3 regions of the Streptomyces sp. NPDC048383 genome follow, and region 2 is predicted to be linked to each of the others. Evidence: riboswitches for the same ligand, from Rfam matches in the RefSeq annotation. Region 2 holds a riboswitch; each other region holds the start of a gene.
What was found. A riboswitch is a leader RNA that binds a small molecule or an ion and turns the genes downstream of it on or off. The one in region 2 is predicted to bind cobalamin.
Positions count from the first base shown of each region.

Region 1: it holds a riboswitch for cobalamin, as region 2 does, so the genes downstream of both, AB0D46_RS25675 (ribonucleoside-diphosphate reductase subunit alpha) here and AB0D46_RS36715 (ABC transporter substrate-binding protein) in region 2, are expected to answer to the same signal.
Region 3: it holds a riboswitch for cobalamin, as region 2 does, so the genes downstream of both, AB0D46_RS23940 (energy-coupling factor ABC transporter permease) here and AB0D46_RS36715 (ABC transporter substrate-binding protein) in region 2, are expected to answer to the same signal.

Region 1 is NZ_JBEZKS010000041.1:53,901-64,085, reverse strand. It holds gene AB0D46_RS25710 (HD-GYP domain-containing protein) at 1-1,187, shown strand, start outside; gene AB0D46_RS25705 (HD domain-containing protein) at 1,184-2,488, shown strand; gene AB0D46_RS25700 (hypothetical protein) at 2,593-3,588, shown strand; gene def (peptide deformylase) at 3,657-4,292, shown strand; gene AB0D46_RS25690 (helix-turn-helix domain-containing protein) at 4,394-5,362, opposite strand; gene AB0D46_RS25685 (hypothetical protein) at 5,444-5,668, shown strand; gene AB0D46_RS25680 (ribonucleotide-diphosphate reductase subunit beta) at 5,765-6,784, opposite strand; gene AB0D46_RS25675 (ribonucleoside-diphosphate reductase subunit alpha) at 6,781-9,186, opposite strand; cobalamin riboswitch at 9,349-9,480, opposite strand; gene AB0D46_RS25670 (GNAT family N-acetyltransferase) at 9,525-10,037, opposite strand; gene AB0D46_RS25665 (YbdD/YjiX family protein) at 10,128-10,185, opposite strand, start outside.
Region 2 is NZ_JBEZKS010000095.1:8,593-18,777, reverse strand. It holds partial or broken gene AB0D46_RS36725 (hypothetical protein) at 1-353, opposite strand, end outside; gene AB0D46_RS36720 (glycosyltransferase) at 559-1,734, shown strand; cobalamin riboswitch at 2,065-2,203, shown strand; gene AB0D46_RS36715 (ABC transporter substrate-binding protein) at 2,603-3,592, shown strand; gene AB0D46_RS36710 (iron ABC transporter permease) at 3,691-4,695, shown strand; gene AB0D46_RS36705 (ABC transporter ATP-binding protein) at 4,695-5,576, shown strand; gene AB0D46_RS36700 (AraC family transcriptional regulator ligand-binding domain-containing protein) at 5,775-6,848, opposite strand; gene AB0D46_RS36695 (SDR family oxidoreductase) at 7,460-8,359, opposite strand; gene AB0D46_RS36690 (MarR family winged helix-turn-helix transcriptional regulator) at 8,449-8,916, shown strand; gene AB0D46_RS36685 (TetR/AcrR family transcriptional regulator) at 8,903-9,589, opposite strand; gene AB0D46_RS36680 (FAD-binding oxidoreductase) at 9,654-10,185, shown strand, end outside.
Region 3 is NZ_JBEZKS010000037.1:20,098-30,282, forward strand. It holds gene AB0D46_RS23900 (YncE family protein) at 1-813, shown strand, start outside; gene AB0D46_RS23905 (cytochrome P450) at 942-2,183, opposite strand; gene AB0D46_RS23910 (tRNA-dependent cyclodipeptide synthase) at 2,164-2,985, opposite strand; gene AB0D46_RS23915 (EF-hand domain-containing protein) at 3,240-3,452, shown strand; gene AB0D46_RS23920 (PadR family transcriptional regulator) at 3,533-4,105, opposite strand; gene AB0D46_RS23925 (ATP-binding cassette domain-containing protein) at 4,135-4,962, opposite strand; gene cbiQ (cobalt ECF transporter T component CbiQ) at 4,953-5,702, opposite strand; gene AB0D46_RS23935 (energy-coupling factor ABC transporter substrate-binding protein) at 5,707-6,093, opposite strand; gene AB0D46_RS23940 (energy-coupling factor ABC transporter permease) at 6,090-6,788, opposite strand; cobalamin riboswitch at 6,817-7,013, opposite strand; gene AB0D46_RS23945 (hypothetical protein) at 7,190-7,717, opposite strand; gene AB0D46_RS23950 (SsgA family sporulation/cell division regulator) at 7,861-8,274, opposite strand; gene AB0D46_RS23955 (L-serine ammonia-lyase) at 8,798-10,180, opposite strand.

The sequences.
Region 1 (10,185 bases), on a different contig from region 2:
AGGCGCTGGCCGCCTGGGTCGCCGGCCGGCTCTTCGGACTCCTCGGCGGCCGCCGGGCGCTGGGGGCCGCGGCCGGCTCGGGCGGCGGGGGCTCCGGATCCCCGAGCGGCGCCGGAGGCGCCGGCGACCCGGCCGGGTGGCCGGCCGACTTCCCGTACGCGATGCTCCCCGCGACGGCCGCCGCCGTCGCCTTCTGCCTCGTCCTGACCGCCCTCGACGGGATCGTCCTCGCCGCCGCCGAGCGCCGCCCCGTCGGCGCCGCCTGGCGCGGCCTGCTCACCCGCTCCCTCCTGCCGCACTGCGTCCACGGCCTCGCCGGACTGATGATGGCCGTCATGTGGCACAGCCCGTACGGGCTCCCGGCCGCGCTGCTCGTCCTGCTGCCGATGTACATCTCCTGCTGGGTCTTCGCCCAGTACCACCGCGAGCACGCCGCCCACCAGGCCACGATCCGGGCCCTCGTCCAGGCCGTCGACATCAAGGACCGCTACACCCGCGGTCACAGCGAGCGGGTCGGGCAGGCCTCCGCGATGATCGCCCGGGAGCTGGGCATGGCCGGGGACCGGCTGGAGACCGTCCGCATCGCCGGGATCCTGCACGACGTCGGCAAGCTCGGCGTCCCCACCCGATTGCTGCGCAAGGACGGACCGCTGACCCCCGAGGAGCGCCGCGTCATCGAGCTGCACCCGGAGTACGGGCACGAGATGGTGCGCGGCATCGCCTTCCTGGGGGAGGCCCGGTCGGCGATCCTGCACCACCACGAACGGGTCGACGGCACGGGCTACCCGTACGGGCTGAACGGGGAACAGATCCCGGTGCTGGCCCGGGTGGTGGCGGTAGCCGACTCCTTCGACGCGATGACCTCGACCCGTTCCTACAGCCGGGCCCGCCCGGTGCCGGTCGCCCTGGCCGAGCTGGAGCGGTGCGCGGGCTCCCAGTTCGACCCGGCGATGGTCGAGGCCCTGGTGGGCGCCATCGGCCGGCACGGCTGGCATCCGGTGGTCACCTCCGACGACGACCTCCAGGTCATCGGCCCCGCCGCTGCCCCCGGGCTGCCGCCGCAGGGCCGCGAGGGCGGCCCGCCGCGGCCGGACGTCGGGACCGGCGCCGGGGATTCCGGGGCGCGGGGGGCACGGCCCGGGGCGGCCGGGCCCGGCGACGGCGCCGGCGGTCGGGGCGTGCGGTGAGGGCCGCCGGCGTACGGGTGATCCGCGCGGCCGCCGCCCTGGTGGCGCTGGCCGGACTCGCCCACACCCTGTGGAGCGGCGTCGCCGACCCCGGCGTCGCCCTCGCCTTCGCCGTCCTCATCACGGTCGGCGAGCTGGCCCGCCGGCACCCCGGCCCCGCCCCGCGCGCCGGCGGGGGCGGTGAACCGGCCGGGCCGCCGCCGGCGCGCGACCGGCACCCGGCGCCGTTGGGCTCCGCCGGCGCGCTCGCCTACGCCCTGCTCGGCCAGAACGGCGGCCACTCCACCCACCACGGGGCCCTCCAGACCGTCACCGTCGTCGTCGCGGCGGCCCTCGTGGGGATCGTTCCGCACGTCGCCCGCGGTCGCGGGCCGGCCCTGGACCACGTGGCCCGCCGGGTGCTCACCGTCGCCTTCGCCGCCGTCTGCTTCCAGCCGCTCTACAACTCCGGGCGACTGGAGGAGTGGATCGGGCAGGGCCCGTACCTCGTCGCATTCCTGTTGTTCCTGCTCGGCCTCACCGCGCTGTGCGACGCCGTGCTCGCCGCCGCCCTGGCGGCCGCCCGCACCGGCTGGCCGTACGGACCGGTGCTGCGCGACGAGCTGCGCGCCCAGCTCGGCATCGGCTCGGCGATCTGCGCGTCCGGGGTGGTGATGGCCCTCGGCGCGGCCGTGGCGGGCCTGTGGGCGCTGCCCGTGTTCAGCGTGCCGCTGCTGCTCACCCAAATGTCCTTCCACCGGATCACGGCCGTCCGCACCACCTACCGGCAGACGATCACCTCGCTGGCCCGGGCCACCGAGATCGCCGGGTACACCCCGCCCGGCCACGCGCGCCGGGTGGCCGCGCTGAGCCGCTCGGTCGGCCGGGAGCTCGGCCTCTCGGAGCGGGAGCTGACCGTGCTGGAGTACGCCGCCCTGATGCACGACATCGGTCAGCTGTCCCTCGTCGACCCCGTGCCCTCGGGCGCCACCGCCGAGCTGCCCGCCGCCGAGGCCCGCCGGATCGCCGAACTCGGTGGCGAGGTGGCCCGTCGCACGGGGGTCCCCGCCGAGGTGGCGGTGATCGTGGAGCGGCAGGCGGACCCGTACCGGGACCAGCCCGTCGCCGCCCGCATCGTGCGCGCGGTGAACGCGTACGACGACCTCGCCGGCGGGGCCCGTCACCCGGGCGGCTCCCTCGCGGCCCTGGAGCGGCTGCGGCTGGGCACCGGGCACGAGTACGAGCCCGGAGTCGTGGAGTCCTTGGCCCGGGTTCTGGCCAGGGGCGGGCGGAGCCGAGTCGTTTCCGTTCCACCGGGGTAACCCATGGGTAATGAGCGGGCGTCCGAGCGGGCATGGTTGGATGCAGTAGGAGTGTCCGTGAGGGTGTCCGCAAGGCTGCACCGTTGGACCGGCAGGCGGGAATCGTGAGGATCTTCGGGAAGGTACGGCATCGGCCCTCCGCCTCGTGGCGGCAAGCCACCGACCGCGCGTTCACGCTGATCGGTGACGGGCGGTACGAGGACGCGGGCGCGCTCCTGACCAGAGCGGCGGACCTGGAGCCCTGGTTGTCGGAGTCCTGGTTCAACCTGGCCCTGCTGCACAAGTTCCGCCACGACTGGGAGCAGGCACGGGCCGCGGGGCTGCGGGCGGTGGCGCTCCTGGACCGTGAGGCGGGCGCCCCGGACTGGTGGAACGTCGGCATCGCCGCGACCGCGCTCCAGGACTGGCCGCTGGCCCGCCGGGCCTGGCAGGCGTACGGGCTGAAGGTGCCCGGGGACCCGCACAGCAGCGCGGGGACCGGCGAGCCCGTCGGCATGGAGCTGGGCAGCGCCGCGGTGCGGCTGTCGCCCGAGGGCGAGGCCGAGGTCGTGTGGGGCCGCAGGCTCGATCCGGCCCGGATGGAGGTCCTCTCGATCCCGCTGCCCTCCTCGGGGCGGCGCTGGGGCGAGGTCGTCCTGCACGACGGGGTCCCGCACGGCGAGCGGGTCACCGCGGCCGGACCCTCGTACCCCGTCTTCGACGAGATCGAGCTGTGGGCGCCCTCGCCGGTGCCGACCTGGGTGGTGCTGCTCGAAGCGGCCACCGAGGCCGACCGCAACGCGTTGGAGCAGCTGGCCTCGGACGCGGGCTTCGCCGCCGAGGACTGGTCCTCGTCGGTGCGGCTGCTGTGCCGGACGTGTTCGGAGAGCGCGATGCCGAGCGGCGAGGCCGCCGGCGACCACCTGGACCCGCACGACCACAGCGAGCCCGGTCACCCCGGCCCGCTGGGCCACCGCACGGCGGGCTCCGGTCCGCTGTGGGTGCCCGAGCGCGAATGCGGCATCGCCGCGCCGGCCGGCCTGGTGCGCGGGCTCCTGGACGGCTGGGTGGCCGACAGTCCGGACAGCCGGGAGTGGCGGGATCTCGAAGAAGTCTGCTGAGTGCGGGCCGTAGGCTGTACCGGTCACATCGGTGGCTCGGGCGAATCTACGGAAGGCGTACGGCGGACATGGCGCAGCAGGAGAACCAGGTGGTCCCGGTCGACGACGAGGGCTGGGTCGTGGACACCGAGGACTGTGAGGCGCGCGAGCTCGCCCACCGCGAGCGGGGCACGTCCCGCCCGATCACGGTGGTCGGCAACCCGGTGCTGCACCGGGAGTGCAAGGACGTCACCGAGTTCGGCGAGGAACTGGCGCAGCTCATCGACGACATGTTCGCCAGCCAGAAGACCGCCGAGGGCGTGGGCCTGGCCGCGAACCAGATCGGCGTGGACGCGAAGGTCTTCATCTACGACTGCCCGGACGACGACGGCAAGCGCCACACCGGTGTCGTCGTCAACCCGAAGCTCGTCGAGCTGCCGGCCGCGGGCCGCGTGCTGGACGACTCGAACGAGGGCTGCCTGTCCGTCCCGACCGCCTACGCCGCGCTGGCCCGCCCGGACTACGCCGAGGTGACCGGCCAGGACGCGCGGGGCAACCCGATCAAGGTCCGTGGTACCGGCTACTTCGCCCGCTGCCTCCAGCACGAGACCGACCACCTGTACGGGTACCTGTACATCGACCGGCTCTCCAAGCGCGACCGCAAGGACGCCCTGCGCCAGATGGCGGAGAACACCCCGCGCTACGAGGTCGTCCCGAACGACTGATCCGCGCCCCGTTCGGCCGTGAGGGCCCCGCACCGGATGCCGGCGCGGGGCCCTCGTCGTGGGACGGCCGCGCCCGGCACCGCCGGTCGGGCCGCCGTCGCTCAGGCCACCGCGCGCGGCCCCCGGAAGGCGCGGCGGAAGGCGTTCGGGGTGGTGCCGAGGGTGCGCAGGAAGTGGTGGCGCAGGGCGGCCGCGTTGCCGAAGCCGCTGCGGCCGGCGATCGCGTCGACGGTCTCGTCGGAGGACTCCAGCAGCTCCTGCGCGAGCAGCACCCGCTGGCGCAGCACCCACTGGTACGGGGTGGTGCCCGTCTCCTGCTGGAAGCGGCGGGCGAAGGTGCGCGGGGACATGTGCGCGCGCTCCGCGAGCTGCTCGACGGTGATCTCCTCCGCGAGGTGGCGGGCCATCCAGCCGAGCACCTCGCCGACCGTGTCGCAGGAGGTGCGGGGCAGCGGTCTCCGGATGAACTGCGCCTGACCGCCGTCGCGGTGCGGCGGTACGACCATCCGCCGCGCGATCGTGTTGGCGACCTCGGCGCCGTGCTCCTGGCGCAGCACGTGCAGACAGGCGTCGATGCCCGAAGCGGTACCGGCGGCCGTGATCACCGGCCCCTCGTCGACGTAGAGCACGTCCGGGTCGACCAGGGCGCGCGGGAAGCGGCGCGTCAGCGCGGGGGCGTGCATCCAGTGCGTGGTGCAGCGGCGCCCGTCCAGCAGCCCGGCCGCCCCCAGGACGAAGGCCCCGCTGCACACGCTGAGCACCCGCGCCCCCCGGTCCACGGCCCGTCGCAGGGCGTCGAGGAAGGGCTCGGGGTACTCCCGTACGGCCGCCTTCCGGTCGGCGGGCAGGCAGATCAGGTCGGCCTCCTCCAGCCGCTCCAACCCGTACCGCGGCGCGATGGCGAAACCCACGTCCGCCATGGTCAGCGGGCCCTCCTCGGCTGCGCACACGGCGAAGTCGTACACCGGCATTCCCTGCTCGCTCCGGTCGATCCCGAAGACCTCGCAGAAGATCCCGAACTCGAAGGGCGCCACCTCGTCGACGAGCGCCACCGCCACATTCCTCAGCATGGCCCCAGTGTGGCAGTAATTCGCTCTTCGATGACAGTCCTGCCACTGGCCGGGTTCCGTCGACGGGGTGACAGTGGAGACATGAACACGTTCCTGAGCTACCTCGCCGTCCTCGCCGTCGCCGCCCTGCTCCTCGCCCCCAGCCTGTACGGGCTTCTGCGCGAGCGGCGCGTCGACCAGCAGCTGCGGGCCGTGGAGCACCGGGTCGTGTGGCTGCCGCGCCAGAAGGCGGGCGGACGGACACCGGCCCCGGTCCGGCCCGGCCGACGGCCCCTCGTCCGGCGCCGGGGGCGCCTCGCCCACTGAGCGCCGCCGACGCCCTCCCCCCCCCGGAACGCGAAGGAGCCGGGACGCGATCGCCTCGCGTCCCGGCTCCCGTCACAGCGGGGGTGCGCGGCCGTACTAGAAGTCCTCGTCCAGGTCGACCGTGCCCTCGACCGCGACCTGGTAGGCCGACGGGCGGCGCTCGAAGAAGTTCGTCAGCTCCTGGACGCCCTGGAGCTCCATGAACGAGAACGGGTTCTGCGAGCCGTACACCGCGGGGAACCCGAGGCGCACCAGACGCTGGTCCGCGACGCACTCCAGGTACTCGCGCATCGACTCGGTGTTCATGCCCGGCAGACCGTCGCCGCACAGGTCACGACCGAACTGCAGCTCCGCCTCCACGGCCTCCTTCAGCATGTCGGTGACCTGCTGCTGGAGGGCGTCGTCGAAGAGCTCCGGCTCCTCCTTGCGGACGGTGTCCACGACCTCGAAGGCGAAGTTCATGTGCATCGTCTCGTCGCGGAACACCCAGTTGGTGCCCGTCGCCAGACCGTGCAGCAGGCCCCGCGAACGGAACCAGTACACGTACGCGAAGGCGCCGTAGAAGAACAGGCCCTCGATGCACGCCGCGAAGCAGATCAGGTTCAGCAGGAAACGACGGCGGTCGGCCCGCGTCTCCAACTGGTCCAGCTTCTCGACCTCGTTGATCCACTTGAAGCAGAACTGCGCCTTCTCGCGGATCGAGGGGATCTCCTCGACCGCGTCGAACGCGGCGGCGCGGTCGTCCGGGTCGGGCAGGTAGGTGTCGAGCAGCGTCAGGTAGAACTGGACGTGCACGGCCTCCTCGAACAGCTGGCGCGACAGGTACAGCCGCGCCTCCGGGGAGTTGATGTGCTTGTACAGCGTCAGCACGAGGTTGTTCGAGACGATCGAGTCGCCCGTCGCGAAGAACGCGACCAGCCGGCCGATCATGTGCTGCTCACCGGGCGTCAGCTTCGCGAGGTCCGCGACGTCCGAGTGGAGGTCGACCTCCTCGACGGTCCAGGTGTTCTTGATCGCGTCCCGGTAGCGCTCGTAGAAGTCCGGGTAGCGCATCGGGCGGAGCGTCAGCTCGAAGCCCGGGTCCAGCAGGTTCTTCTTCTTGTCGGTGGTGCTCACTGGCAGGCCTCGCACGATTCGGGGTTCTCAAGGGAGCAGGCCAGCGCCTCCGCGTCGGTCACGGCCTGCGGGAGCGCCGCGGGGGCGGCGGCCTGCGCGGCGCGGGCGATCTTCGTCGCCGGGCGCGAGCGCAGGTAGTACGTGGTCTTCAGGCCCTGCTTCCAGGCGTACGAGTACATCGAGCTGAGCTTGCCGATGGTCGGCGTCTCCAGGAACAGGTTCAGCGACTGGGACTGGTCGAGGAACGGCGTACGGGCGGCCGCCATGTCGATCAGCCCGCGCTGCGGGATCTCCCACGCGGTCCGGTACAGCTCGCGCACCTCGGCCGGGATCCAGCCGAAGCCCTGCACGGAGCCGCTGGACTCGCGCAGCGCCTCGCGGGTCTGCGCGTCCCACACGCCGAGCCGCTTCAGCTCGCTCACCAGGTACGCGTTGACCTGGAGGAACTCACCGCTGAGGGTCTCGCGCTTGAACAGGTTGGAGACCTGCGGCTCGATGCATTCGTACACGCCCGCGATCGAGGCGATCGTCGCCGTGGGCGCGATGGCCAGGAGCAGCGAGTTGCGCATGCCGGTCTTCGCGACGCGGGCGCGCAGGGCGTCCCAGCGCTCGGGCCAGTTCAGCTCGACGTCGTAGTGGTCCGGGTGCAGGACACCGCGGGCGGTACGGGTCTTCTCCCAGGCCGGGAGCGGGCCGCTGCGCTCGGCGAGGTCGCAGGAGGCCTCGTACGCGGCGAGCATGATGCGCTCGGAGAGCTTCGTGGACAGCGCCTTCGCCTCGGGGGAGTCGAAGGGCAGCTTCAGCTGGAAGAAGACGTCCTGGAGGCCCATCGCGCCCAGACCCACCGGACGCCAGCGGGCGTTGGAGCGCCCGGCCTGCTCGGTCGGGTAGAAGTTGATGTCCACCACGCGGTCGAGGAAGGTCACGGCCGTGCGGACGGTCTCGTCCAGGCGCTCCCAGTCGATCTCCCCGCCGTCGGCCCCCCGCACGACGAAGGCGCCCATGTTGATCGAGCCGAGGTTGCAGACGGCCGTCTCGCTGTCGTCGGTGACCTCGATGATCTCGGTGCACAGGTTCGAGGAGTGGACGACCGAGCCCGGCTCGGCGGTCTGGTTCGCCGTGCGGTTGGAGGCGTCCTTGAAGGTCATCCAGCCCTGGCCGGTCTGCGCGAGGGTGCGCATCATCCGGCCGTACAGGTCGCGGGCGGGCATGGTCTTGCGGGCCAGGCCGTCCGCCTCGGCCTTGCGGTAGGCGGCGTCGAAGGCGTCGCCCCACAGGTCCACGAGTTCGGGGACGTCGGCGGGGGAGAACAGCGACCACTGGCCGTCGGAGTTCACCCGGCGCATGAACTCGTCCGGCACCCAGTGCGCGAGGTTCAGGTTGTGCGTGCGGCGCTGGTCCTCACCGGTGTTGTCGCGCAGCTCCAGGAACTCCTCGATGTCCGCGTGCCAGGTCTCCAGGTAGACGGCGGCGGCGCCCTTGCGCCGGCCGCCCTGGTTCACCGCGGCGACGGAGGCGTCGAGGGTCTTCAGGAACGGGACGATGCCGTTGGAGTGGCCGTTGGTGCCGCGGATCAGGGAACCGCGGGCGCGGATGCGGGAGTACGACAGGCCGATGCCGCCGGCGTGCTTGGACAGGCGGGCGACCTGGTGGTAGCGGTCGTAGATCGAGTCCAGCTCGTCCAGCGGGGAGTCCAGCAGGTAGCAGGAGGACATCTGCGGGTGCCGGGTGCCGGAGTTGAAGAGCGTGGGGGAGGACGGCAGGTAGTCGAGGCGGCTCATCAGCCGGTAGAGCGAGGCCACTTCCTCGACGGCCTGGACGCTGTCGTCCGCGGCGAGGCCGCAGGCGACGCGCAGCATGAAGTACTGCGGGGTCTCGATGACCTGGCGGGTGATCGGGTGGCGCAGCAGGTAGCGGCTGTGCAGGGTGCGCAGGCCGAAGAAGCCGAAGCGGTCGTCGGCGCCTTCGGCGAGGGCGTGTTCGACCAGCGAGTTCAGCCGGGCGGCGTGGGCCGCGACGAACGCGGCCGTGCGGTCGGCGATCAGGCCCTCGCGGTGGCCGACGGCGACGGACCCGGCGAACGAGGAGGAGCCCTGGCCCGCGGCCTCGTCGGCGACGGCGAGGGTCAACAGCCGGGCGGCGAGGCGGGAGTACGCCGGGTCCTCGGAGATCAGACCGGCCGCGGCCTCGGTGGCCAGCCCGCGCAGTTCGGCCTCGTCGGCGACGGAGCTGCGGCCGCGCAGGGCGGCGGCGGCGACCCGGCCGGGGTCCGTGTCGGGCAGGTCGGCGGTGAGTTCGGTGAGGGTGCGCAGCAGTGCGGTCCCCGGGCCCTCGGGCGCGAGCGCGGCCTCGTTGGCGGACTGGGCGGACTCGGCGCGCGGTGCGGCGGGCGCGATGGTCACGGGGGGAGCTCTCCCTCACTCGGCCCGGTCTTCGACGGGGCGGGGAGAGCGGGCGCACGCGGGAAGGCCACGCACCGGCCCGGACAGGGCAGGCGGTACGTGCACCGCGTGGCGTCCACCGGCCCAACCGCGAGGCCCGGACGTGTCGGCACCCGGTTCGGTCGAGCCGGGCGCGCTGTCGGCAGGTCCTCGGACTTGCGGACGCACCAATGGGTGCACTTCATACCGTTGCGGGACAGTTCCGGATTCGCACCGGATTCCCCTGCGGCGACAGCAGGCATGAGCATACATGTGGGGGCGGCCCGTTGCGGTAGCCCCCACATGTTGTGTCGGGGTGGCTACTGCTCGGGTGCGTACAGCTCCAGGGCGTAGGTGATCAGCGGCACCGTGGGCATCGGGGACCAGTCCCGGGTGGGGGTGCGGACGAAGCCCAGCCGGCCGTACAGCCGGTGCGCGGCCGGCATCTGCGGCTGGGTGGACAGCACCAGCCGGGTCACTCCGGGAAGGGACCTGGCCCGCTCGGCGCAGGCCCGTACGAGGGCCTCGCCGGCGCCCTTGCCCCGACCGGCGGCGGCCACCGCGAGCATCCGGAACTCGGCCTCGCCGGGGCCGGCTATGTCGGCGAGCGGGCTGCCCGGCGGGGCGAACGTCACACCGCCCAGCAGGCGCCCGTCGAGCACGGCGACGAGCACCTCGCCCTCCCCGGCGCGGCCGGCGACGTCGCGCAGCGCGCGCTCGTAGGAGCCGTCGGGGTTGCCGTCGAGCAGACCGTCCCCGAGGTAGGCCAGCGCGGTGATGTCGCCCAACTCTTCGTACTCGGCGGGGAGCGCCGCCCTGATCGTCATGTCCATGCGTCGAGTGTGCGGGACGGACGCGGGGCCCGGGCGACCCGCTCACGCGGAAGGGCCCGCCGGGGGTGGCGGGGCCCTTCCCAGGGGTGCTCAGCAGCAGCGGAAGCCCTCGCGGGGGTCCGCCTCGCGGGCGTCGGTGCGGGCCCGT
Region 2 (10,185 bases):
GTCAACTTGTAGCTGAGGACGGTGGCGTTGGCGGGCACCTTGTAGTTGAACGAGATGGTGTTCAGCAGCTTGTTGTAGTCGGCGATGGCCTTGATCGGCGCCGAGTCGAACGTGACCTTGAAGGTGTGGAACGGGGCGACCTTGGCCGGCGCCGTGGTGGTGAAGTTACGGCTGTACTCGACCGGTATCCACTCACCGGAGAGCCGGGTCTGGCAGACGTACGGGAGGGTGCTGGTCGTCGTGACCGCGGGCGACCCGGTCGCGGCGGCGGTACCGGGCGCGGCCAACATCGCGGTCAGGGCGAGGCCCAACGAACCGACTGCTCCGCCCGTCAGCTTCCACTTGCGCTGCACTGAGGTTCCTCTCTCTCGTGTCTCTCGTGTCCGGCGAGGATCGGCTCCCGCCTGTGCCGCGACTCTTCGCCATCCGGATGGAGATTCGTTGGAACGAACGTCGAGTTCCGGACACGGGCGCAGGGTCGGGCCGGCCGAGAGGTGGCGGCCGGCGCGCGTGCGCACTTTCGAGCGGAGTTCCAGATCCGTGCCGGAGCATCCGGTCATGAAAATACTGTTCGTAGGCGGAAACGGCGCCGGCACGATCTTCCCCAACATCCCGCTGGCCCAGGCGGCCCGCAACGCGGGCCACGAAGTGATCATGACCGGGCCCGAGGTGACGATGCCCGCCATCGTCAACTCGGGGATCCCGGCCGTCTCCGTCACCCCGCGGACCATCGAGGACTGCCGGCACGACCGGCAGGGCCGTCTCGTCCCGACGCCGGCGAACGGACCGGAGCGCAACATCGCGATCGGCCGCATGTTCGGCCGGCTGGCGGCGAGTTCACTGCCCGGCCTGATCGATCTCGTGGACCGCTGGCGGCCCGACCTGGTCGTCTCGAACGTGCTGACCTACGCGGGCCCCCTCGCGGCCCACCACGCCGGCGTGCCCTGGGTGCGGTTCGCGATCGACATCGGCGAACCGCTCTCCGTCGACCTCGGGGCGCAGTCCGAACTCGCTCCGGAACTGGAGGCGCTCGGCCTCCAGGCGCCACCCGCCCCGGACTTCTCCCTCAGCGTCCTGCCGCCGAGCCTGCGCCCCCTCACCGCGCCCCCGGCGCTGTCGCTGCGTCACATCGCCTACAGCACACAGGTTCCGTTGGAGCCGTGGATGTACACCAAGGGGAGACGGCCGCGCGTGCTGGTCAGCGCGGGTAGTCGGGTGACGCCGAGCGATCATTTCGAGCCGTTGCGCGGCCTGGTGGAAAAGGTCGGGTCGCTGGACGTGGAGCTGCTGGTGGCGACCCCGGAGGCCGTGGCCCGCGCGTTGGAGCCGACGCTCCCGGCAAGCGGCCGCGCGGGCTGGCTCCCGGTGGACGTCCTCGCCGCGACCTGTGACCTGGTGGTCCACCACGGGGGCGGGAACACCACTCTGAGCTGCCTGGCGAACGGCGTCCCCCAGGTGTTCGTACCGAGCATGCCGGGCCTGGAGGAGCACGGCGCGCGGATCTCCGCGCACGGGGCGGGCCGGCTGGTGCTGCCGGAGGACGACACGACGGAGAACGTCGCCGGAGCCGTCGAGGACCTGCTCACGGACCCGTCGTACCGCGAGGCCGCCGGGCGGCTGCGGGACGAGGCGTGGCGGATGCCCTCCGCCGCCGAGGTCGTTCGGGAACTGGAGCGGTCGGTGCACGTCCACCGGGCTGCCGTCGCCGCCACCGCCGCCGCCGGTACGGTTTGACACCTCGCATCGGGCGGGGACGGCGGTTGCCCGCCGTCGTACGGAGGGACGAGCAGCGGGCGTGGGCCCGAGCGGGGGCCGGAACGTCGCAGGTGCGTTCCGGCCCTCCTGTTCGACGTACGGGTGTCCGGCGTCCGGGTGTCCGACGTACGCGCATCCGGCGTACGGGCCGCCTCCACCGGGTGCTCCTGAGCTGCCGCGCGCGGTCCGCGCGGCGCGTTCGCGCACGTGGCGGCCCTGGACGGTACCCGAGTGACCGGGAGATCGCCAGCCGTGCGGCGCGCACGGCCGGCCGGCGGCGACGGTGGGACACCCGCGGGCTTGACGCCCCGGGCCGGGTCGTGTTGCACTCCGGCTGATAAGTACTCAGCACCAGGGGAAGCCGGTCGAAATCCGGCGCTGACCCGCAACCGTAGGCCCGGCAACCACCGGGCGAGTCGGAACACCTGGCGCGCAGTCATGTACACGAGGAACGCCGTCGCGGACTACGGTGTGGCCGTCAGCAGCTCCCCCACGGCTCGACCGTGCACGGGAGTGCATCGCCACGCAGCCAGCCCGCCCGGCAGGGACGAGAGGCCGGCGGTGGCGACCGAACAGTGGCAGACGCGGCACCCGCACCCCGGACGGCACCTGCCGTCCCCGGTCACCGCGACGCTCCCGACCCCCGGCACACGAGTGGCCTTCCTCACGCTCCCCCGCCGACGTACGGGCCGCGTCCGCGATCCCCTCGGGCCGTCGACCGAACCCGAGACGTGGCGACCTGACGCCTGACGCCCGACGTCCGACGCCCGGACCCCGAACCGTCGTGCCACGGGGCCGACTCGGCGTCGAAGACCATCCGTTCCATCCGCGGTGAGAGGACCCACCCATGCCCCGCAACCTCCCGAAGACCCTGCTCCCCGCACTCGCCGCGGCCCTACTCGTATCCGGCTGCGGAGGCGGCGGCGCGCCCGCCGCCGGCCCCTCGTCGGCCGCGCCCGTGAAGGGTTTCCCCGTCACGGTGGACAACTGCGGGGTGAAGACCACCTACCGGCGTCCGCCTCAGCGGGCCGTCTCGCTGAACCAGCACGCGACCGAGATCATGCTGGCGCTCGGCCTGGAGAAGTCGATGGTCGGCACCGGCTACCTCGACGACCGGATCCTCCCCGAGTACCAGGGCGCGTACGACAGCGTGAAGGTCCTGTCGAAGGAATACCCCTCCTTCGAGGTCCTGTTGCAGGCCGAACCGGACCTCGTCTACGGGGGATGGTCTACGACCTTCGCCGAGAAGGAGGGCCGTAGCCGCGCCGCCTTCACCAAGGTCGGGATCAACACGCACCTCAACAGCGAGGAGTGCCCGACCGGTCCGGTCGACGCGGCCGCGATGGACGCGGAGATCCGCACCGTCGCGAAGATCTTCGGGGTGCCCGAGCGGGGCGAACAGCAGGTGACGAAGCTGCACGGGGTCCTCGACCGCGTCGAGTCGCAGCTCGTGGGCGTGCCGCCGGTCAAGCTCTTCGTGTACGACAGCGGCGACAAGACGGCCTTCACCGCGGGCGGCAAGGGCATCGGCAACGAGATGATGCGTCGGGCCGGCGGGGTGAACCTCTTCGCCGACCTCGACAAGGCCTTCGGTGACGTGTCGTTCGAGCAGGTGGCGCAGCGCGCGCCCGAGGCCATCGTGATCTACGACTACGGCGACCAATCGGTCGAGGACAAGAAGAAGTTCCTGCTCGCGCACCCGGCGCTGAAGGACGTACCGGCGATCAAGAACCAGCGCTTCGCGGTGTTGCCGCTGTCGTCCACCGTGCTCGGTGTGCGGATGCCGGCGGCCGTGGAGTCGCTGGCGCGTCAGCTCCACCCGGGCCGGGTCCAGTGACCGGGGTGAAGGCCGTGGCGTCCGGGCCGGCCGCGGAGGCGGGCGTCTGCCCGCCGGCCGCGGCGGTCCGGGGGCGGCGGGCGGGGGCGCCCTATCCGATCGTGCTGGCGCTCCTGGGCGTTCTGGTGGCGGGCACCGCGACGGCCGGGATCGCGGTCGGCTCGATCGGCGTGCCCGCCGGTCAGGTGTGGGGCATCCTGCTGCACCAAGTGGCCCCGGCTCTCGTCGAGCCGACGTGGACCCCGGTGCGCGAGACGATCGTCGTCGATGTCCGGTTGCCCCGGGTGCTGTTGGCCGGCGTGGTGGGCGCCGGCCTGTCGGTGGCCGGGATGGCGTTGCAGGCGCTGGTCCGCAACCCGCTGGCCGACCCGATGCTGTTGGGGGTGTCGTCGGGGGCCTCGGTCGGGGCCGTGCTCGTCGTGGTGCTGAACCTGAGCCTGTTCGGCCTGTTCACCCTGCCGATCGCGGCGTTCTGCGGGGCGCTGGCCGCCCTGGTCGCCGTCTACTTCCTCGCCCGCTCGGGCGGCCGGATGACGACGGTACGACTGGTCCTGGCGGGCGTGGCGACGGCCGAGGTGCTGTCGGCGGTGGCGAGCTTCCTGATCGTCACCTCGAACGATCCGCACAAGACGCAGTCCGCCCTGCGCTGGATGCTCGGCGGCCTGGCCGGCACCACGTGGACGACGGTGTGGATCCCGGTCGGTACGGTCCTGATCGGGACGGCCGTCCTGCTCGGCCTCTGCCGTCCCCTGAACCTCCTGCTGGCCGGTGAGGAAGCGGCCGCGGCCCTCGGGCTGGACGTGCACCGCTTCCGCGGCGCCCTGTTCACGCTGGTGGCCCTGATGATCGGCACGATCGTCGCGGTCAGCGGACAGATCGGCTTCGTCGGGCTGATCATGCCGCACGTGGTGCGGCTGCTCGTGGGGGCCGACCACCGGCGGGCGCTGCCCGCCGCCGCGCTCCTGGGGGCGGCGTTCCTGATCGCCGCGGACCTGGCCGCCCGGACCCTCATGAGCCCGGAGGAGATCCCCGTCGGCATCCTCACCGCCCTGGTCGGCGGTCCCTTCTTCCTCTGGCTGATGCGACGGAAGGCGGCGCGGTGATGAACAAGCCGAACGTGACGACCGGGGCGACCGGGGCGACCGAGGCGACCGAGGCGACCGGCACGACCGGAGCCCCCGGGTCCCTCGAAGCCGAGGGAGTCAGCGTCGTCCTGGGCGGCAAGGTCCTCGTCGACCGGGTGTCCCTGCGGGCCGATCCCGGCGAGGTGGTGGGCCTGGTCGGGCCCAACGGGGCGGGCAAGTCGACGCTGTTGCGCACCTTCTACCGGGCGCTGCGACCCACGTCGGGGCGGGTGCTGCTGGACGGCGACGACGTGTGGCGGATGCCCGGCAAGCGGCTCGCCCAGCGGCTCGCGGCCGTGTTGCAGGAGACGTCCGGGGACTTCGAGTTGACGGTGTACGACGTGGTGGCCATGGGCCGCACCCCGCACAAGCGGGCCTTCGCGGGCGATGACGCCGCCGACCGCGACGTCATCACCCGGTCGTTGGACGAGCTCCACGTGGGCGCGCTGGCGCACGCGCCGTTCGACCGGCTGTCGGGCGGGGAGAAGCAGCGGGTGCTGATCGCCCGCGCGCTCGCCCAGTGCACGGGGACGATGGTGCTGGACGAACCGACGAACCACCTGGACCTGCGCCACCAACTCGACGCGCTGCGACTCGTCCGGCGCCTCGGCGTCACGGCCGTCGTCGCCCTGCACGACCTGAACCTCGCCGCCGCCTTCTGCGACCGCATCTGCGTGATGGCCGCCGGCCGCGTGATCGTGACGGGCACTCCGCGGGAGGTGCTCACGGCGGAACTCCTGTCCGACGTGTACGAGGTGGAGGCAGAGGTCATGGCGCACCCACGCACCGGGGTGCCCTTCATCAGCGTGCATCCGGGCCTCGACGGTCCGCCGGGTCGGGTCGCCCCTTCCGAGCCTTGACCTGACCTGCTTCGACCTGCTTCGACCTGCTCCGGCCTCACCCGGACGGCGCTGGAGTGGACGGCGGGCCGCTGCGGGTACGTGACCACGGCCGACCGGGTCGCCGCGGCCTGGTGACGGCCGGCCGGGCGATCCGGTGACACACGAAGACCTCACACGCTCCTCGCGTGAGCGGTCGGACGCGTGCTGAGGCGGGTCCTAGCCGGTGGGGACTCGGCCGGTGGGGAGTCGGCCGGTGGGGAGTCGGCCGGCGCGGCGCAGCCCGGCGGGGGTGGTGCCGTACCAGCGGTGGACCGCGCGGCGCAGGGCGCGGGCGTCGGCGTAGCCGCTGCGGGTGGCGACCGCGTCGAAGGTCAGGTCGGTGTCGTGGAGCAGTTGGGTGATGTGGGCCCTGCGTACGGCTTCGACCTCGGTGCTCCAGGTGGTGCCGTGTTCGTCCAGGCGGCGTTGCAGGGTTCGGGTGCTGAGGGCGAGGCGCCGTGCGACGCCGGTCAGCGTCGGCGCGCCCTCGTCGTGGGCGGAGACCAGGGCGGCGCGGAAGAGGTCCAGCCAGTCGCGCAGGGGTATCGCCGAGGCGAGGGTCCGGTCGGCGTGGTCGCGCAGGACGGCGGAAAGGCCGATCTGGGCATGCGGGTTCGGGGCCTTGAGGTCGGCGGCGAGGAAGGTGATCGAGCTGACCGGGGCTTCGAACTCGATGGCGCGGGTGCCGTACAGCCGGGTCAGGGCCTCGTGTCGGCGGGGTGTTTCGGCGGCCAGCGCGACGTGGACGGGGACGAGGTCGCGGCGGGCGGCTTCGCCGAGCCGGCGCCGGTACACGCCCAGTGCGTACGAGCGGACGGCGCAGGCGGCCGGGTGGGACAGGTCGGACTGGTTGATGTGACTGATGGTGATCCGGTCACCGTCCTCGGCGATCCGCAGGTTGTCGGTGCGGGTGTCGAGGACGGTGGACAGATAGGCAGCCGCGTCCCGGATGCCTTCGAGCGGGGTGGCCGCGGAGGTGATCAGGTAGTCCCAGACCCCGAGGGTGCCGATGGCCGACTCCTGCGCCATCAACAGGGAGGTCTCCGTCCACGAGGCTCGGCCTGTCGTCAGTTCCAGGACGCGGATGATCGAGGCGGCGGGAGTCCGGCACGCGTCGTCGTCGAGGTGCTCGCGCGCCAGACCCAGCAGGTGGGCGTAGGTGTGTGGGGGTACGCCGACCAGCTGTGCGGCTTTGACGTTCAGTCGGGTGAGGGCGGACGAGGTCGTCCCCTGGTGTGCGTGTGAGACCACGAGGGCTGAGCATAGACCAGCGGGATTCGGCCACTTCACGCCGGAGGCCGGCGTCGAGTGTCCCCTTCGTGGCGCGGCCGGTCCCCCGTGGCGCGCGCGGTCCTCCGGCCGGCGCGTGCCGTCCTCGACCGGGGCTCGTTCGCGGCCCTAGCGTGGTGGTCGTTCGGGTCACGGCGCCGCCCCCCGCAGAGGGTGGCGCCGTCGATCCGCTGAGGTGGATGGCGACGGTCCTGCCGTACGGGGGTCGGACGGACCGCGCCATTGCCCGCGGGTTCAGGAGGACTGGCGGGTGTACGAGCCAGGCGTCTCGCCGAAGTGACCCTGCGGGCCGATCGCGGAGTTCGTCGCGCGGGGGCTCCGTCACAGGACGTTCATCAGGATGATGGCCACGAGGTTCAACAGGATGACGGCGATGACACCGCCCACGGCCATCCAGGCCCGTTGCGATTCGTCCATGCGTACGAGGCACCTCCCGGCTCGGGCGCGTCACCACGCGCGGCTCCGGCGGCGGCCGCTCGGGGGCGGTCCGCCCCCCGCCATCATGCCCCGGTTCCACCCGGCGCACAGTTCGGCCGCCGGTGGCCGCAGCGACGCGGTCGCGCCCGCTCCGGTCAGGACACCCACCCGGTGGTCATGCCGAGGACGGCGGAACCGTCCCCGTCGGCCAGCTTCGTCCCGGTGAAGTCGCGGGCCCACTGCGAGGTCTGGATGCGGAACGCGGGGCGGTCCTCGGTCAGGGCCTCCATGACCGCCTCGGCCGCGCCGGCCGGGGTCTGGGCGCCGTCCAGGAACTGGCCGACCGTACGGTCGACGTAGCTGCGCATCGCGTCGGCGTACGGGCCGGCAGCGGCGATCCGACCCTCGATGTCGAGTCCGATGTTGTTGACGAACTCGGTGGCCACGGCGCCGGGCTCGATGACGGACACGCTCACGCCGACGGCGCCCGCGACGGGGGCGAGGCTCTCCATGTACCCCTCGACGGCGAACTTCGCCGCGCAGTAGGCCTCGTTGAAGGGCTGACCGACGACGCCGCCGACGCTGGTGACCGTGATGAGTCGACCCCCGGTGGCCCGCAGGTGCGGCAGGGCGACCTTGGAGACGTTGAGGACGCCGAAGAAGTTGACCTCCATGACCTGGCGGACGTCGGCGACTGTTTCGAGTTCGAGGGTTCCGACGTGTCCGGCGCCCGCGTTGTTCACGACGGCGTCCAGCCGGCCGTAGTCGGCGATCACGCCGTCGATCGCGGCGGCGACCGAACGCTCGTCGACGACGTCGAGCTGTCGGATGTCGACGTCCACGCCCGCCTCGGCGGCTGCCTCGCGCAGGGCGTCGGCCCGGCCGGTGTCACGCAGGGTGGCGATCGTGCGCCAGCCGGCCCGGGCGGTGGCAATGGCGGCGGCCAGGCCGATTCCGGAGGACGTTCCGGTGATCAGAACGGTGCGGCCGACTCCGCCGGAGGGCGCGGAAGCGGCGTCGGGCGTGGCTTCGGGGGTGACGGGGAAGGACGTCATGGCGGTCGCCTTTCACGGAACGTGATTTATGTGCGTGCACACACACCATAAAGTTATGTGCGTGCGCACGCAACCTCTAGACTGCCGACATGCCGAAGAAGCTCACCGAAGCCGAGATGCCGGCGGCCGACTACGCCTTCTACGGACTGGTCTGGGCCGGCACCGTGATGACCGACCGCGTCGACCGGGCCCTCGTGAAGGCCCACGACCTACCCGTGTCCTGGTTCGAGGTCATGCTGTGGCTGGCCTCCAGCCCCGAGCCCGTACCCGCCTCCGTACTCGGCAACAGCACCCTGCTCAGCCGAAGCCAGGTGTCGCGGGTCGTGGACGCGCTACAGGCACGGGGCCTCGTGACGCGCACGCCCTCCACCCGCGACGCCCGGTCGGTGGAGGTGTCCCTCACGGAGGCGGGCCGCACGGTGTTCGCCGAAGCCGACGCCACCCGCCGCGCAGCCCTCGCCCCGGCCTTCACGGACCTCCTCGACGAACGGGACCTGGAGGCGCTGGGCACCGTGTGGCGCAAGCTCAAGGCCGCGAAGGACGTCAAGGACGCGTAGGCCCGACCGCCGCGCCCTCGGGGACGGTCGGCGCCTCGGAACCGACGGCGTCTTCGGCGGACGCCAGCCCCGCGGCGGCCGCGAAGAGGCGGGCGCAGCGCCGCGTCATGGCCGCGGGGGTCTGCTCCGGGTGCTTGACCCACCAGCGCACGAGGGTGGCGACCAGGTCCCGCCAGACGTACTTGAGCGCGTCGGCGTCCAACGGGTCGCTGGATCCGGTCGCGCGCAGCAGCTCGGCGGTGCCCCCCGCGGCGAGCCCGTCGATGGCGGCCCAGTACTCCGAGGCCCTCCGCACGGCCTCGCCGTCGGGCGGCAGGGTGGTGTCGTAGAGGACGAACCACGCCTCCCGCTGCCCCTCCAGGGCCGTGAAGAGGGCGTGCAGCACGCGCAGGGGGGTGTGCGGCGAGGTCCCGCTCGGGCCCATGGCCGCACGGATGGTGGCGAGGACGCGGTCGCCGACGGGGACCAGGCAGGCGACGTAGAGGTCCTCCTTGGTGCCGAAGTACTGGTGCAGCAGCGTCTTCGTGACACCCACCCGGGCGGCGATCGCGGGGAGCGAGGCGGCCGCGTAGCCGCGGGTTCCGAACTCCTCCGTGGCGGCTTCGAGCATCTGCTGCCGACGGTGCTGCCGGGGGACTCCCTTGGTGCCCGCTTTGGAAGGAGGGGTTGCCATGAGCGGATATTATCAGTAAGTAATTTACCCCTTGGTAAATTCCTGCCACCTCCGGAGCGCATCCATGGCCGGTACCACCGTTCAGCCGACGTCCCGTACCCGCTCCTGGTGGGGCTGGGGCTGGGCGGACGCCCACCCCGACGACGCGGAGTGCGTCGCGATGGGCGCCCTGCTCCCCGGCACCCTCGCCCGCCCGCTCCCCCTGCCGCGCGTCCGCGACCTGGACGTCCCCGCTCCCGCCGTCGCACCGCCGCCGAGCCTCGCCCACCTGGTCCGCGACGACCCCGCGGACCGGGCGGCGCACGCCATGGGCAAGGCGTACCGCGACGTCGTACGGGCGCTGCGCGGCCGGCCCGGCCGCATCCCGGACCTCGTCGCCCGTCCGACGGACGAGCAGGGGGTGGCCGACCTGCTGGACTGGGCCGGTGACCGGCAGGTCGCCGTCGTCCCGTACGGCGGGGGCTCCTCCGTCAGTGGGGGCGTGGAGTACCGCGGCGACGCCCACCGGGCGGTGCTGTCCCTGGACCTGACGGCCATGGGCCGGGTCCTGGAGGTCGACACCGAGGGCCGGGCGGCCCGCATCCAGGCCGGCGCGC
Region 3 (10,185 bases), on a different contig from region 2:
ATGAAGACGCTGTGGGTCAACAACAACCGCGGCCACACGCTCACCCCGATCAACCCGGCCACGGGCGAGTCGGGCAAGGACGTCGAAGTGCACGACCCGTACAATCTGTACTTCACGCCGAACGGCAAGTACGCCATCGTGATGGCCTCCATGGACCGCGAGTTGGTGTTCCGCGATCCGCACACCATGGACCGCGTGAAAACCGTCCCGGTGACCTGTTTCGGCGTCAATCACGCGGACTTCTCCGCCGACGGCCGGTACTTCATCGTGAGCTGCGAGTTCTCCGGCGAACTGCTCAAGGTCGACACCGAGAAGATGGAGGTCATCGGCCAGCAGAAACTCCCCTTCGAGGGAGCGATGCCGCAGGACGTCAAGGTGTCCCCGGACGGGAAGACGTTCTACGTCGCCGACATGATGGCGCACGGCATGTGGGTGCTCAGCGGCGACAAGTTCGACACCCCGAAGCTGCTGCCCACCGGAAAGGGCTGCCACGGCCTGTACATCAGCCGTGACTCCAAGGAGATGTACGTCCCCAACCGGGGCGAGGGCACCATCTCCGTCTTCGACTTCAAGCAGAACCGACTCACCAAGAAGTGGGAACTGCCCGACGGCGGCAGCCCCGACATGGGCGGTGTCTCCGCCGACGGCAAGGTGCTGTGGCTCTCGGGCCGCTACGACTCCGAGGTCTACGCGATCGACACCGCGTCCGGCAAGGAACTCGCCCGCATCCCGGTCGGTGACGGCCCGCACGGACTCGCCGTGTACCCGCAGCCCGGGCGCTACTCGCTGGGGCACACCGGGATCTTCCGCTAGGTCGAAGGAGCGGCCGGCCCGCCCCCGACGTACGGACATGACAGTGCCCCGGGAGCTCGCACAGCTCCCGGGACACCGGGTCAACGGGGGGCGCCCCGCCGGACGCCCCCCTGTTCATGGGCCCGTGGTCACCAGGCCACGGGCAGCCGCTCGGGCAGCCGCTTGATGAACCCCGTCCGCCAGACGAGGTTCTCCGCCGGCACCGCGAGCCGCAGCTGCGGCAGCCGCTCGACCAGCACCTCCAGCGCGATCTCGGCGTGCGCCCGGCCCAGCGCCGAAGCCGGGCAGAAGTGCCGGCCGGCGCCGAAGGCGAGGTGCGCGTTCGCGCCCTCCCGCTCCAGGTCCAGCTCGTCCGGGTTCTCGAACGCCTCCGGGTCGAAGTTGGCGCCCTCCAGCAGGACCAGGACCAACTCGCCCTCCTTCACCAGGACGTCGCCGACCCGGACGTCCGCCAGCGCGATGCGCGGCAGCCCGTCCCCGACGGACAGGTTCCAGCGCAGCAGCTCGTCGACCGCCCCGCCCATCCGCTCCGGATGGGCGCGCAGGTACCCGATCAGCTCCGGCCTCTGGAGCAGCGCCAGGATCGCGAGGACCAGGAACGCCGACGTGGACACCGCGCCCGCGCCGAACAGGGACACGGCGACCGTCGCGAACATCTCGTCCGTCAGGTGCGCCGACTCGGGGTCGGCCTCCTTCAGGTCCGCGAACCGGCCGAGGAGCCCCGTACGCTCCTCGGACGGCAGCGCGAGCTGCGCCCGCAACTGTCCGGCGAAGTAGTCGACGTCCTTGTACCAGTTGAGCGCGGAGTCGGCGAACGGCTGGCGGGCGGTCATGAACGCGACGTCCAGCCCCGACATCAACCGGCGCCGGTCCTCGTACGGAACCCCCAGCACCCGGCAGTGCAGCGCCGCCGAGAAGGGGTCGGCGAACCCCGCCCGGAGATCGGCCGGAGCGCCCTCGGCGACGAGCCGGTCGAGGAGCTCGCCGGCTTGGGCGCGCAGGTGATCCCGGAGCCCATGCTGCCGCGGGTTGAGCGCCTTCATGACCGCGTTGCGCAGGCCGGCGCTGTTGATGTTGCCCATGTTGTTGACGACCTCGGGCGGGATCGTCAGGGCGTACTGGCGGGGCACCCCGGCGTTCGCGGTGTCCTTGAGGCTGAAGCGCTCGTCCTCCAGGACCTGCTTGGCCAACGCGTAGCTGCTCACCAGCCAGGCGGGGTCCCCGGTCAGGGTGCGGACCTTGGCGACCGGCGCCTTCTCGCGGAGCCAGGAGCACTCCTCGGGCAGTACGTCACCGCGCCGCGAGAGCGGGAAGTCGAGGAGCGGCTCCCGCTCCCGGCCGTCCGCGCTCTCAAGCTGCTCGACGCTCATCGACGGTCCTCTCGGTGGTCGCGTGGTCCACGGTGCTCTGAGGTGCCGTGCCCCGCGGTGCGGTGGTGGTCGGGGCCGCGGTGTTCGCCTGCCCGGTGTCGGTGGCGTCGACGGCCTCGGGGCGCACGACGGCGTACGCCTGGTTGCGGGTGGCGCGCAGGCCCCCGCCCCGGGCGAAGAGGAGGTCCGTCATCGGCATCTTGACGTGGTAGGCCGCCACGGAGGACGGCACGTCGAGAATGCTCGGGGTATCCACGAAGAAGGGCAGCTCCGCCGCCATGTAATCGAAACAGACCTGCAACTGCGCGTCGGTGATGGATTCACCTTCCGGCAACTTGGATCCGACGAAATGGAGAGCCATTTCCTCACAACCCTTGCGGAATGCGTCATCCGTCTCCAAGAAATGGAGCACGCGCCGGTGCAGAAGTTGGTACACGGGGTTCGACTCGAACTCCGAAAGCGCCCTCACGCGGATCTCGGCCTGTTGGGGACCTGATTCCTCCACGCCTTTGAGAATCCTCCTCCGGACCGCCTTGATCTCTTTCGCCGCGCGCTTCTCCGCATGCTCCGGGGTGTAGCCGAAGGCGGCGAACATCCGGTCGACGTGGAGGTCCGCGTAGACGAAGTCGACCTGCGCGAAGCGGGTCGTGGCCCATCGGGCGAGACTGGACACGCGCTCGGCACTGAAGTAGCTGTTGCCAGGACTCACTCCGATGAGCACATGGTCGCCGTCTTCCCAGATATGGCGGCAGGTGCGGGTGAAGGGCAGAACTTCGAATGATGCGTCAGCTGTGATCGTCACCTGTGTGATCGCCCTTGTTGCCGCTTGTCCCTGGGAGCCCTGCGCTCCCGGTGTGGCGGCAATGTCTGAACGTTATGCCGTGATCCCGGAGCGTGACAAGTGGCGGCCGGATTTCTTGGCCGGAATTATCGCTTCCGCGTTACGGAAGAGTAATTGAATTTGTTTCTGCCGACCGAACGGGACCCGCGGGACGCGGCCCGCCCGGCGGCCGCTACCCTGAGCCGGTCAACAAGCACCAAGAAGGGGTGGACCCAGTGGCGGACATCGAGAGCGCACGGGCGACGTTCGGCAGGTTCGACGCGGACGGCGACGGCTTCGTCACGGCCGACGAGTACAGCGCGGCCATGAAGGCCATGGGCGACGCGTTCGTCACCGGCGCCGTCGCGGACGCCGTCGTCGCCTCCAAGGACGCGAACGGCGACAAGCTGCTCAGCTTCGACGAGTTCTGGGCCTCCCTCAACAAGTAGGCCCGCGCGCGGCGAGCCGGCCCGCGAGCCGAGCCGGCCCACGCCCGCCCACCGCCCCCGCCCGCCCCGGCGGGGGCGCGTCAGGCCGTGTCCCGGCCCTGCGGCGGGGCGTCCGGCCCCGTCATGCCGTCGACCTCGGCCAGCGCCTCCTCCAGCCAGCGCAGCCAGAACGTCTCCAGGGCGATTCCCCCGTGCAGCACGAGCCGGCGCAGCCGGTCCTCGACGGCGTCGCGGCCCGGCGGGAAGTCCTTCGCCTCGATGGCCTCGTACGTCTCCAACTGCCCCTGGTGCAGCTCCAGATGCCGCCGCAGCTCGGGCAGCAACCCCTGCGGTCCCACGACGCCCGCCGCCCGGATGCGCAGCAACAGCGGATCCCGCATCGGCTTGGGGTCCTGGCTCTCGCCGACCCACCGGGCCAGCTCCGCGCCACCGGCCGGCAGTACCTCGTACTCCTTCTTGCGGCCCCGCAGCGGCACCTCGCCGGGCAGCGCCCGGATCAGCCCCGCCTCCTCCAGCCGACCCAGCTCCCGGTAGATCTGCTGGTGCGTCGCGGACCAGAAGTACCCGATCGACCGGTCGAACCGCCGGGTCAGCTCCAGCCCCGACGAGGGCCTTTCGAGCAGGGCGGTGAGGATGGCGTGCGGGAGCGACATGCCGCCATCCTAGGGAGGCCCGGCGCGGCTCAGCGCCAGGCGGCCAGGGCCTCGGGGACGCGCGGGCCCGGGGAGTCCTCGTCCAGCAGGCCCCGGGAGCGCAGGAAGGCCGTCACGGCCGGCGACCAGGCCTGGCGCAGGCCCGCCGAGGCCAGCAGCTCCGGGTCCGACAGCAGGGCCGTCGCCGGCCCGGTGCGGATGCCCGCCGGGGTCAGGACGGCCGCGTCGTCGGCCCAACGGACCGCGAGGTCCACGTCATGGGTGGCCATCACCACCGTCGTGCCCGCCCGCCGCAGCCCCGCCAGGACGTCCAGCAGCCGTTCCTGGCCGTCCGGGTCCAGGCCGGCCGTCGGCTCGTCCAGGATCAGCACGCGCGGCGCCATCGCGACCGCGCCCGCGATGGCCGCGCGCTTGCGCTGCCCGTACGAGAGCAGGTGCGTGGGACGGTCCCGCAGCGCGGTGATGTCCAGGGCGGCCAGCGCCGAGTCGACCCGCTCGCGGACCTCCGGGGCGGCCAGCCCCAGGTTCATCGGACCGAAGGACACGTCCTGTTCGACGGAGGCCGCGAACAACTGGTCGTCCGGGTCCTGGACCACCAACTGCACCGACGTCCGCAGCCGGGTCAGACCGGTCCGGTCGTAAGCCACCACCGCCCCGTCCAGCCGCAGTTCGCCCGAGCCGGGCCGCAGGCCGCCGCTGAGCAGCCGCATCAGCGTGGTCTTGCCGCTGCCGTTGCGGCCCAGCAGGACCAGCGCACGGCCCGGCGCGATGGCGAAGTCCACGCCGGCGAGGACGGCGGGACCGTCCTCGTAGGCGTAGCCCGCGCCGACCAGCTCCACCAACGGGGTCACGGACACAGCTCCTTCAGTACGAGGGTCAGGCCGACCAGGGAGGCCGGCAGGGCGGCGGACGCCGCCAGGAACCGCCGGGACAGGGTCGCCTCGGGGACGAGCACCCGCAGCGCGCCGTCGTAGCCGCGCCCGGCCAGCCCCTCCTGGAGCCGGCCGGCGCGGTCGAAGGCCCGTACGAACGAGGTCGCCGCGAGCCCGGCCAGCGAACGCCACACCGCGGCCCGGTTCGTGTGCCCGAGGCGGGCCGCCTGGGCCCGGCGGACCTGGGCCATCGAGTCGAGCAGCAGGAACCCGATCCGGTACATGACCAGGGCCACGTCCACGACCGGGGCCGGCACCCCGGCGCGCACCAGCCGGGGCAGCACGTCGGAGACCGGGGTGGTGAAGGCGAACAGCAGCACCCCGAGCGAGGCCGCCGAGGTGCGCAGGAGCAGCTCGGCGGCGTGCCGGGGCCCGTCGGGGGCGAGCGAGACGAATCCCGACGGGCCGCCCAGGGACACCAGCAGCGGCAGCGCGCCCGTGCAGCAGAAGCCGAGCGGGACCCGGAAGGCCCGCCACAGCTGTCGGCCGGCCACCCCGGCGGGGCCGAGCAGCACCGCCAGGGTCGCCGCGGCGACCAGCGGCCCGCCGGGCCAGGGCGGCAGGCACACGGCGGTGACCGTCAGCCCCAGCCCCAGCAGGGCCTTCTCCAGGGGATGGCGGCGGCGCCAGCGACTGCCGTGCGCCGCCACGTCGATCGGCAGCACCGCGCTAGCGCTCCGCGCCGGCCGCGCCGGCCGTACCCGGGTCGGCGCCGGTCCCGGCGCCCGTCCCGCTCCCGCCGTCCGCCCCGGCCGCGAGCGCCGCGCCCTGGCGGCGCCCCTTGCGCACGCCGAAGTAGTACGCGAGCACGCCCGCGCCCAGCGCCGCCTGGAGGGCGAACAGGGCCGACTCGATCTCGCCCGACGGGGGTTCGTACAGGGGGGAGAACCAGGGTTCGTAGTCCGGCTTCAGCTCGGTGATGGCCGCCTCCGCCTGCGCGTCGGCGCCGGCGAACGGCTCCTCCTTGCCGTCCCCGAGTCCCAGCGCGAGCGGGAGCACGGCCAGCGCCGCCACCAGGAGCAGCAGCAGGGTGTTGATCTTCGCGTTCCTGGTCATCGGGCCGCCGCCTCCTGCTTCGTCGTGGTACCGGTCAGCCGGGCGACGCCCAGGCGCACCAGGTCGGACCTGCTCGACTGCATCAGCAACCGCACCACGAGCACCGTCAGCAGGCCCTCGCTGATCGCGAGCGGGATCTGGGTGAGGGCGAAGATGCCCGCGAACTTCTCCAGCGCCCCGACGAACCCGCTGGCCGGGTCCGGGAACGCCATGGCCAGCTGGACGGAGGTCACGCAGTAGGTGACGAGGTCGGCGAAGAAGGCGCCGAAGAAGACGGTCACCATCAGCGGCACGTCGAACTTCTTCAGCAGCCGGTAGACCCCGTAGCCCGCCCAGGGGCCGGCGATGGCCATCGAGAAGACGTTGGCGCCGAGCGTGGTGAGCCCGCCGTGCGCCAGCAACAGGGCCTGGAACAGCAAGGTGATCGTGCCGAGGACCGCCATGATCGGTGGCCGGAACAGGATGGCTCCCAGTCCGGTGCCGGTGGGGTGCGAGCAACTGCCCGTCACCGAAGGGATCTTCAGGGCGGAAAGGACGAAGGTGAACGCTCCGGACGCCCCGAGCAGCAGGGTGCTCTCGGGATTGGCCTTCACCTCGCGGGTGAGGGCGCGGACGCCGTGGACGACGAAGGGAGCGGATGCGGCGCCCCAGGCGACCGCGTGCAAAGGGGGCAGGAACCCCTCGGCTATATGCATGAGTAGAGAGACCTCTCCAGCACCTCGTGGATGGACGACGCGCCTCGGCCGGTCTCCTGGCTCACGGGTACTGATGCCCTGACTCCGCCTTCCCGGGGCCGTGCGGTCTCCCGCGCGGAACCCAGTGGCTTCCCGCAGGAATGGAGCCGGACTTCCCGATCACAGTGGCGAGGGCCGCACCGGTTTTCCACCGGTTTCCCGAACACCAAGGCCCGCTGACAGTAGTCGGCCGCGCGGACCGGTAACAACCCGGCCCCGCCGGCGGGGGTGACCCGGGCGGGTGCGGCCCGATGGCGGCCGGGGCGGGGGCGTCCTACCCGGCCGGCCTCGACCGGTGACGGCGAAGGGGGCCCGGGGTGTGCGACACCCCGGGCCCCCGACCGCGCGTCGGACCCGTCAGGTCAGCACGTGTTGGGGTGCGAGACGTCCACCACGACCCGTTCCGGGTTGTGCAGGACGGTGACGCCGTAGGTCGGCTTGGTGTCGAAGGCGGCGCCGAAGGTCACGTACCCCTCGTAGTCGCCCGTCATGGCGAGACCCTTGAGCTTGGACAGGTAGATCTTCTGGAGCCGGGGGCCCTGGTACACGTTCTGGCCCGCGTCGTCGTGCCCCGCGGCCGGGTTCAGGCGGATCTCCAGGAAGTACTTCCCGGCCAGCGGCACGGGCTTGCCCGAGCCGTCGTAGACCAGCTTGGGAACGGGGCTGACGTTGACCGTCGGGACGTAGCCCTGGAGGTCGATCACGATCCGGTCGAAGGTGCAGTGCCCGCCCCAGCGGGCGTTCACGACGAGCGGAGTCTGGGTGTTGGTGGTGGAAGCGGCGGCGGAGGCGGCGGTGGCCGGACCGGCGAGCGCGAGTCCGGCGGTGAGCAGCGCGCCCGTGGCCAGGGCCACGATCCGCCGACGACGAGGACGAAGCAGGTGACGCATGACGTTCCCCCGATTCTTCAGAGACGGGGACAGGGTTGTCATCGGGTAGGACACCCGAGGGGCGCCCACGGTTGCACGCCGGCGCCGCCCCGTTTCCGCCCGCTGCGGAGGCCCGCGGCCGGCGCGGCGCGCCCGGCGGCCGGTCAGTGCGCCAGCAGGGCGCTCACCTCGGCGTCGAGGTCGTAGTGGCGGCGCTCCTGCCCGCGCGGGACCAGGGCGGTCATCCGGCGGCACAGCTCGCGGACGTCCTTGGCGCGGGCGGAGACCACGCAGTTCTGCAGGCCGTTGCTGAAGGCGAGGAGGACCCGCGGCTCCGAACCCTGCCGGCGGGGCCACACCTGTATGTCCCCCTCGCCCGTCGCGGTGGCCTCCCCGTCGAGCAACAGCTCCCGGGAGAACACCCAGCGCGCCAGGTGGACCCCCGCGCCGCGGAAGTCCACGGCCAGCTCGTACGGCCGGTCCGTGCGGTAGACGAAGACCCCCTGCAGGGGGACGGACGCGGGCGCCGCCTCCAGTCGGAGCGGCAGGACGCGGTGCTCGGTGACGGAGGTGTGCAACGGATGAGCCTTCCTCTCGAACGGGGTCTTCCGGGGCCGTTCCGGCACGCCGGCCGACCCCCTCGGCCCGGCCGGGCGCCGAAGGTCCCGAGCCGGACGGGCCCCTGGACCCGTCTTCGCCGCCCGCGGGCAGCCGCATGCCGACCAGGGCGGACGCCCCGGCGCCGAGCGTGCCGACCAGCAGCAGGGCCGCGTCCGGGTTGACGTACGGGGGCTCGCGGCGGTGACCGGTCCGACCAGCCCGACCGTGGTCGGGGCGGTCGGTTCGTGCCCATCGAATGACCGCGAGGCATGCGGGCTTGGAGCCCAGTGCGATGTTTCCACGCTTCCCCCCTCGCCGGTACGCGAGATCGTAGCCGCCCCCTGCGACGCCCCTGCCCCGCCCCTGGTTCCGTACGCGGAAGAGCCCGCCCTCCGGCGGGGAGGGCGGGCTCTCGGTTCGCGGCGGCGGGCGGCGCGGTCGCCGGGCGGTGGTTCCGCCCGTCACCATCGCCGCCGGCCGGTCAGGTCCGGTCGGCGCCGGTCAGCACTCGATGACGTTGACCGCGAGGCCGCCGCGGGCGGTTTCCTTGTACTTGACCTTCATGTCCGCGCCGGTCTCCTTCATGGTCTTGATGACCTTGTCGAGGGAGACCTTGTGGCTGCCGTCGCCGCGCATGGCCATCTTCGCGGCGGTGACGGCCTTCACGGCCGCCATGCCGTTGCGCTCGATGCAGGGGATCTGGACCAGGCCGCCGACCGGGTCGCAGGTCAGCCCCAGGTTGTGCTCCATGCCGATCTCGGCGGCGTTCTCCACCTGCTCCGGGGTGCCGCCCAGGACCTCGGCGAGGGCGCCGGCCGCCATCGAGCAGGCCGAGCCGACCTCGCCCTGGCAGCCGACCTCGGCGCCGGAGATCGAGGCGTTCTCCTTGAACAGCATGCCGATCGCGCCCGCCGCGAGGAGGAAGCGGACCACGCCGTCCTCGTCCGCGCCCGGCACGAAGTTCATGTAGTAGTGCAGGACCGCGGGCAGCACCCCGGCCGCGCCGTTGGTCGGGGCGGTCACCACGCGCCCGCCCGCCGCGTTCTCCTCGTTGACCGCCATCGCGTAGATGGTGGTCCACTCGCTGCGGTGCATCATCGGGTCGCCCTCGGTGCGCAGCTGGCGCGCCGTGGAGGCGGCCCGGCGCTTGACCCGCAGGCCGCCCGGCAGGATGCCCTCGCGGGACATGCCGCGCGCGACGCAGGCCTGCATGACCCGCCAGATCTCCAGGAGGCCCTCGCGGATCTCCTCCTCGGTGCGCCAGGCCTTCTCGTTCTCCATCATCAGGGAGGAGATCGACAGGCCGGTCTCGTTGGCGAGGCGCAGCATCTCGTCGCCGGAGCGGAAGGGGTACTTCAGCTCGGTGTCGTCGAGCTTGATCCGGTCCTCGCCGACCGCGTCCTCGTCGACGACGAAGCCGCCGCCGACCGAGTAGTACGTCTTCTCCAGGAGCGGGTTGCCGGCCTCGTCGTAGGCGAAGAGCGTCATGCCGTTCGCGTGGTACGGCAGCGAGCGGCGGCGGTGCAGGATCAGCTGGTTGGGCTCGTCGAAGGCGATCTCGTGGCCATCGCCTATCTCCGCCCCCAACAGCCGCAGCCGGCCGCTCTGCCGGATGCGCTCGACCTCGGCGTCGGCGCTCTCGACGTTCACCGTGCGGGGGGAGTGCCCCTCCAGGCCCAGCAGCACCGCCTTGGGCGTGCCGTGGCCGTGGCCGGTGGCGCCGAGGGACCCGAAGAGCTCCGCGCGGACGGAGGCGGTCTGGGCGAGGACGCCGTCCTTCTTCAGCCGCATGACGAACATGCGCGCCGCGCGCATCGGGCCGACCGTGTGGGAGGAGGACGGGCCGATGCCGATGGAGAAGAGGTCGAAGACGGAGATGGCCACTGGCG